Regions from separate parts of the Allobosea sp. PAMC 26642 genome, predicted to be linked through region 1. Evidence: predicted binding sites of a transcription regulator. Region 1 holds the regulator's gene; each other region holds the start of a gene.
What was found. Region 1 encodes LexA, which represses DNA repair genes until DNA is damaged. Its sites were predicted from a motif close to TGTTCNNNNTGTGTTCNG; they were not measured.

Region 2: the regulator LexA is predicted to act here: its motif matches at 952-969, upstream of AXW83_RS10230 (ATP-dependent helicase).
Region 3: the regulator LexA is predicted to act here: its motif matches at 1,289-1,306, upstream of AXW83_RS21730 (YifB family Mg chelatase-like AAA ATPase).

Annotation. Positions count from the first base shown of each region.
Region 1 covers NZ_CP014301.1:1,529,783-1,532,043, reverse strand. The annotation lists gene AXW83_RS07165 (molybdopterin molybdotransferase MoeA) at 1-765, shown strand, start outside; gene lexA (transcriptional repressor LexA) at 895-1,599, shown strand; gene AXW83_RS07155 (ComEC/Rec2 family competence protein) at 1,593-2,261, opposite strand, start outside.
Region 2 covers NZ_CP014301.1:2,158,503-2,160,763, forward strand. The annotation lists gene msrB (peptide-methionine (R)-S-oxide reductase MsrB) at 1-100, shown strand, start outside; gene msrA (peptide-methionine (S)-S-oxide reductase MsrA) at 97-732, shown strand; gene AXW83_RS10230 (ATP-dependent helicase) at 983-2,261, shown strand, end outside.
Region 3 covers NZ_CP014301.1:4,540,597-4,542,857, forward strand. The annotation lists gene AXW83_RS21730 (YifB family Mg chelatase-like AAA ATPase) at 1-1,236, opposite strand, end outside; gene AXW83_RS21735 (TIGR00645 family protein) at 1,337-1,894, opposite strand; gene msrA (peptide-methionine (S)-S-oxide reductase MsrA) at 2,009-2,261, opposite strand, start outside.

The DNA.
Region 1 (2,261 bases):
GGACGCCGGCTCGACAGCGCCTCGCTGGGGCTGGCGGCTGCAATGGGGCATCCGTCGTTGTCGGTGCGGCGCCGTCCGCTTGTGGCTATCCTGGCGACCGGGGACGAGCTCGTCTTGCCGGGCGAGCCCGTTGGGCCCGACCAGATCGTCGCTTCGAACAGTTTTTCGCTCGCGGCGATCGTCGAGCAGGCCGGTGGCCAGGCGCTCGATCTCGGCATCGCGCGCGACGACCATGACGATCTCGCTGCGAAGATCGGCAAGGCGAAGACTGCCGGCGCCGATGTGGTGATCACGCTGGGCGGAGCCTCCGTCGGCGCGCATGATCTCGTGCAGGAGGCGCTGAAGCGCCAGGGCATGGCGCTCGGCTTCTGGAAGATCGCGATGCGGCCCGGCAAGCCGATGATGATGGGCCGGCTCGGCCAGATGGTGGCCGTCGGCCTGCCCGGCAACCCGGTGTCCTCGATCGTCTGCGGGCATCTTTTCGTCACCCCGCTGATCGAGGCGCTGCTTGGGATACCTGATCCAGCCAGAGACCGCAGCGAGCCGGGGATTCTCGAAATTGATATGCCGGCTAACGATGAGCGTGAGGACTATCTTCGCGCCGAACTGGCGCTGACTATCGACGGCTGGCAGGTCACGCCGTTTGCTAAGCAGGATTCATCCATGCTGGGCATTCTCGCCCGCGCCGACGCGCTGGCGATCAGGCCTGTCTTTGCTGAGCCGGCAAATAAGGGCGAGCGCTGCCGCTTTATCCGTCTGCGCTGAGGATTGCCGGAGAGCGGATCGGTAAGACATGCCAGCAATTCGCCGTCCGTTGCTTGCGGAACACAACGCGAACCTGTATGGTGTTCGTGATTTGTTTCGATTCTGCGCCGTTGGGCGCCGGCGGGGACCATGCTGACACGCAAACAGTTCGAACTGCTTCGCTTCATCCAGGAACGCCTGCGCGAAAGCGGCGTGCCTCCCTCCTTCGACGAGATGAAGGACGCGCTCGATCTCAAGTCTAAATCCGGTATCCACCGCCTGATCATAGCGCTGGAGGAACGGGGCTTCATCAGACGGCTTCCGAACCGGGCGCGAGCTTTGGAGGTGATCAAGCTGCCCGACGGTGTGGGTGGGGCACCGGCCCCACGCGGCCGTTTCAGCCCCTCGATCGTTCAGGGCGGGCTCGGCAAGGGCCGGCCGGTGACGGCGCAGGCAGATGACGACGCACGCGGCACGATTACGATTCCCGTCATGGGCAGGATCGCCGCCGGCACGCCGATCTCGGCGATCCAGAGCCGCAGCCACAATGTCGCGATGCCGGCCGACATGCTGGGCGCCGGCGAGCATTACGCTCTGGAAGTGCGCGGCGATTCGATGGTCGAGGCCGGAATTCTGGACGGCGACACGGTCGTCATCCGCAGGCAGGACACCGCGAATACGGGCGACATCATCGTCGCCCTGATCGACGACGAGGAAGCGACGCTGAAGCGGCTGCGCAAGCGCGGGTCCTCGATCGCGCTGGAGGCGGCCAATCCCGCCTATGAGACGCGCGTGCTGGGTCCCGACCGGGTCAAGATCCAGGGCCGGCTCGTCAACCTGATGCGGCGCTACTGATGCGGATCGAGGTCCGCTGCGTCGGCCATGTCCGTTGCCGGACGTAGCGGAGGCGAGTCTGTAAGTGCAGGGGCTGCTGCTGGCGGTGGTCTTCGATTCCAGGGACGCTGGCTGTCGTTGCGCTCCGCGGTCAGGGTGCGCCAGCCGTCGCCTGAGCTGACGAGAGCGGTCGCGCCATTGCGGCCGAGCGCAAGCCGGTCGATCAGCCTGGCCTGGCATGGCGCCGACCAGGGGATGGGCGTGATCACAAGATCGGCCCGGCGGCAATCCTCGACGATCGCCAGCCGGTCGCGGGCATAGGCGATCTTGCGGCCGGCGGCGGTCGTGACGACGCAACCGAGGCCGTCGCAGTCCGCGCCCTGTCGCAGGCTTTCGTCCTGCGGTAGGCGGCCGTCGCCATCGGCAGTGAGCCATTGCTGCAGGACGAAGGCGCTGGGCTTGCCGGCCAGCACGAGCCGGCCCTCGGTGCCGCGCACCAAGACGCCGGAGCCGTCGCGTTCGATCAGGATGTCGGGCCTGTCTGGTTTGGCCGCGGCCGCTACGCCGATGAACAAGGGTATGACGGCCAGAAGCCGCAGTTTCGTTGTCCAGAGCGTGGCCCAAAGCAGTGCCACGGCGAAGCCAATCAGAGCCGCTTGCCCGAAGGCCGGCATCACCAGCGT
Region 2 (2,261 bases), 630 kb from region 1:
CGTCTTTCCCGACGGCCCCCCGCCGACCGGCCTGCGCTACTGCATGAACGGCGTGGCCATGAACTTCGAACCTGCGGCCGGCACGGACGCGGCGTCGTGAGACGCCGTGCTCTTCTCGCGGCGCTCGGCTTCGTGGCGCTGGCAGCCTCGGGCACGGCCTTCGGCCAACAGGCCAAGCCGGCACCTGCCACGACGGCCACGGCGATCTTCGCCGGCGGCTGCTTCTGGTGCATGGAGCCGCCCTTCGACGCGCTGCCCGGCGTGCTCTCGACGACGTCGGGCTACACCTCCGGGACCACCACGAACCCGACCTATGCCGAGGTTTCGGCCGGAAAGACCGGCCACACCGAAGCGATGAAGATCGTCTACGACCCGACCAAGGTGACCTACGAGAAACTGCTCCACGTCTTCTGGCGCAACCACGACCCGCTGACGGCAAACGCCCAGTTCTGCGACAAGGGCAGCCAGTATCGCGCCGGCATCTATTTCGGCTCGGAGGAGGAGCGAAAGCTGGCCGAGGCCTCGAAGGCCGAGCTGGAGAAGTCCGGGCGCTTCAAGAGCCGGATCACCACCGAGATCGTGGCCCAGACGGCCTTCTACCCGGCCGAGGACTACCATCAAGACTATTACCAGAAGAACCCGATCCGCTACAAAATCTACCGCACCGGCTGCGGCCGCGACAGCCGGCTGAACCAGCTCTGGGGCAGCGAGGCCGGCGGCGCGCATTCGTAGGACTGTCTCGCGGGGCGCCGCGATCGCAAGCCCTTCGTCATTCCGGGGCTTGGCGCATCCAGGAGCCCGGAACCCATAACCACTGCGACGGTCAGACGAGGCGCTACGATCAGCGCCCCTAAAGAACAACCCTGTTCGTATGGGTTCCGGGCTTGCCCCTGCGGGTCGCCCGGAATGACGAAGGCCGCGCAATCCCCGCCCGACACCCTATATTGACGCCAGAACGAATCACGATCGAACGGCGCCGTCCTTGTCCGACCACAGCACCACATCCGCCCCCCTGCCCCGCCCCGGCGGCCTCGCCGCGCGTGCAGCCGCGGCGCCCAGCGCGGGCTATCTCGCCGGGCTCAACCCCGAGCAGCGGCTCGCCGTCGAGGCGACGGACGGACCCGTGCTGGTGCTGGCCGGCGCCGGCACCGGCAAGACCCGGGTGCTGACCACCCGCATCGCCCATCTGATCGCGACCTCAAAGGCCTGGCCCTCGCAGATCCTGTCGGTGACCTTCACCAACAAGGCCGCGCGCGAGATGAAGGAGCGCGTCGCCCATCTCGTCGGCCCGGTCGCCGAGGGCATGCCGTGGCTGGGCACCTTCCACTCGATCTCGGCCAAGATCCTGCGCCGCCACGCCGAATTGCTCGACCTGCGCAGCGACTTCACCATCCTCGACACCGACGACCAGATCCGCCTGATGAAGCAGGTCATCCAGGCCGAGGGCATCGACGAGAAGCGCTGGCCCGGCCGGATGCTGGCGGGCTTCATCGACAGCTGGAAAAACCGTGGGCTCGCGCCCAGGGATGTCCCAGCGGGCGAGGCTGCGGTTTTCGGCAACGGCAAGGGCGGCACGCTCTACGCCGCCTATCAGGACCGGCTGAAGACATTGAACGCCGTCGATTTCGGAGACCTGCTGCTGCACTGCCTGACACTGTTCCGCGACCACGCCGATGTGCTGGCGGTCTATCACGAGCGCTTCCGCTACATCCTCGTCGATGAGTATCAGGACACCAACGTCGCGCAATATCTCTGGCTGCGCCTGCTTGCCCAGGGGCGGCGCAACATCGCCTGCGTCGGCGACGACGACCAGTCGATCTATGGCTGGCGCGGCGCCGAGGTCGACAACATCCTGCGCTTCGAACACGATTTTCCGGGCGCCACCGTCGTCAGGCTGGAGCGCAACTACCGCTCGACCGGCCATATCCTCGCCACCGCCTCCAAGCTGATCGCCCGCAACGAGGGCCGGCTCGGCAAGACCCTGCGCACCGAGGATATCGACGGCGAGAAGGTCACCATCACCGGCTCCTGGGACAGCCAGGAGGAGGCGCGCCTGATCACGGACGAGATCGAGGCGATGCAGGCGAAGGGGGATGACCTCTCGCAGATCGCGGTTCTGGTGCGGATTTCCGCGCAGATGCGCGAGATCGAGGAGCGCTTCGTCCAGACCGGCGTGCCCTATCGCGTCATCGGCGGCCCGCGCTTCTACGAGCGTGCCGAAATCCGCGACGCCATGGCCTATCTGCGTTGCGTCGTCAGCC
Region 3 (2,261 bases), 2.5 Mb from region 1:
ACGGGCCGCGATCTCGGCCGAGCCCTCGCTCGGCGCCGGCAGGATCAGGTCGGACGCCGTGACGGCGGGCACGTCGATGGTGATGTCGATGCGGTCGAGCATCGGGCCGGAGATGCGTGTCTGGTACTGCGCCATGCAGCGCTCGTTCGGCTGGCGGCGGCAGGCGAAGCCGGGCTCGGTGGCGCGCCCGCAACGGCACGGATTCATCGCCGCCACGAGCTGGAAGCGGGCCGGATAGACGGCACGGTGGTTGGCGCGCGAGATCAACACATCGCCGGTCTCCATCGGCTGGCGCAGCGCGTCGAGCGCCTGCGCCTGGAACTCCGGCAGTTCGTCGAGGAAGAGCACGCCGTGATGGGCGAGCGAGACCTCGCCGGGCTTAGCCTGCAGCCCACCGCCGACCAGCGCCGCCATCGAAGCCGAGTGATGCGGGGCACGAAAAGGCCGCCGGTCGGTCAGCGCCCCGTCGGCGAGATGGCCCGCCACCGACAGCACCATCGAGACCTCGAGCAGTTCGCGCGGGGTCAGCGGCGGCAGGATCGAAGGCAGCCGGCTCGCCAGCATCGACTTGCCGGCGCCAGGTGGACCATCCATCAACAGGTTGTGCCCACCGGCCGCGGCGATCTCCAGCACACGCTTGGCGCTCTCCTGGCCCTTGATGTCGGAGAGATCGGGCAACGGACCCGATTGCCGCGCCACCGCAGGCTCCGGTCGCGCCATTACCTGCGTACCCTTGAAATGGTTGGCGAGCTGGATCAGCGAGCGGGGCGCCAGAATATCGATATCGGCCGCGGCCCAGGCCGCTTCCGGACCGGACGCCGCCGGGCAGATCAGGCCTTGGCCCCGGCCATAGGCGGCAATCGCCGCCGGCAAGACGCCCGCCACCGCCGTGATCGAGCCGTCGAGCGCAAGCTCCCCCAGCACCGTGTAGCCCGCTAGTGCATCGGCCGGTATCGCCCCGATCGCCGCCATCACGCCGAGCGCGATCGGCAGGTCGTAGTGGCTGCCTTCCTTCGGCAGATCGGCCGGCGCGAGATTGACGGTAATGCGCTTGGCAGGCAGTGCCAGCCCCGAGGCGATCAGCGCGGCGCGCACCCGCTCCTTGCTCTCGCCAACCGCCTTGTCGGGCAGGCCGACGAGGATGAAATTCACGCCGCCCGGCGTCACCTGCACCTGCACATCGACGGCGCGCGCCTCGATGCCCTCGAACGCTACCGTCGCGACCCGCACCACCATCCGCGCTGCCCCTTGCCCTTGGGTGAGGCTAGCGGAGGTTCAAGCCGCGCGCAAGAACATAAAGAGAACTTGACTTGGGTCGGCGGCCGCGTTTCCGCTCTTAGTGCCCTTTTCCGCTCTCTCCGGAGATGCGGTCGGTCCAGGCCATCAGCAGTCCCGAGCCGACGAAGACGACATGGATGACGACCAGCCACATAAGGTCGCGGTCGCTGGTACCCTTCACGTTCATGAACGCCTTCAGCACCTGGATCGCCGAGATGGCGACGATTGACGAGATCAGTTTCAGCTTGAGCCCGGAAAAGTCGATCCGGGACATCCATTCCGGCCAGTTGCGATGCGCGCTCGGGTCGATCTTCGAGACGAAGTTTTCGTAGCCCGAAAAGATTACGATCACGATCAGAGAGCCGGTGAAGGTCAGGTCGATCAGGGCGAGCACGCCGAGGATGACCTCCGATTCCGTCGCGGTGAACACGTGGCTGATGAAGTGCCAGGCCTCCTGCAGCGCCTTGACCAGGAGCCCGCCAAGCGCGACGACCAGCAGCAGGTAGAACGGCGCGAGTAGCCAGCGGCTGGCGGAAAGGACGCTTTCCAGGGTTCGCTCGGCCGGCCCGGGCGCATGCTCGGGCGCAATCCCGGCCGTATTCTCGTCCTGGTTCATCGTCGCGCCCGCCTCGACCGTGCCTTCGCTCGTTCCTTCGCTTGTGCCATGATGCGAAGAAGCCCCGCAAGACGGGCTGCGGGGCTTCTCCAAAAGCGATCCTACGACTGTAGATCAGGCGGCGACGCCGACGCCGATCTGGCAGGCGACGCCCGTGCCGCCTAGGCCGCAATAGCCGGCCGGGTTCTTGGCCAGATACTGCTGGTGGTAGTCCTCGGCGAAATAAAACGGCGGCGCGTCGAGGATTTCGGTCGTGATCGCCCCATAGCCGCGCTCGGAAAGCGCTTGCTCGTAGTCCGCCTTCGAGCGTTCTGCCGCGGCGCGCTGGGCGTCGTCGAAGACATAGAGGCCGGAGCGATATTGCGTC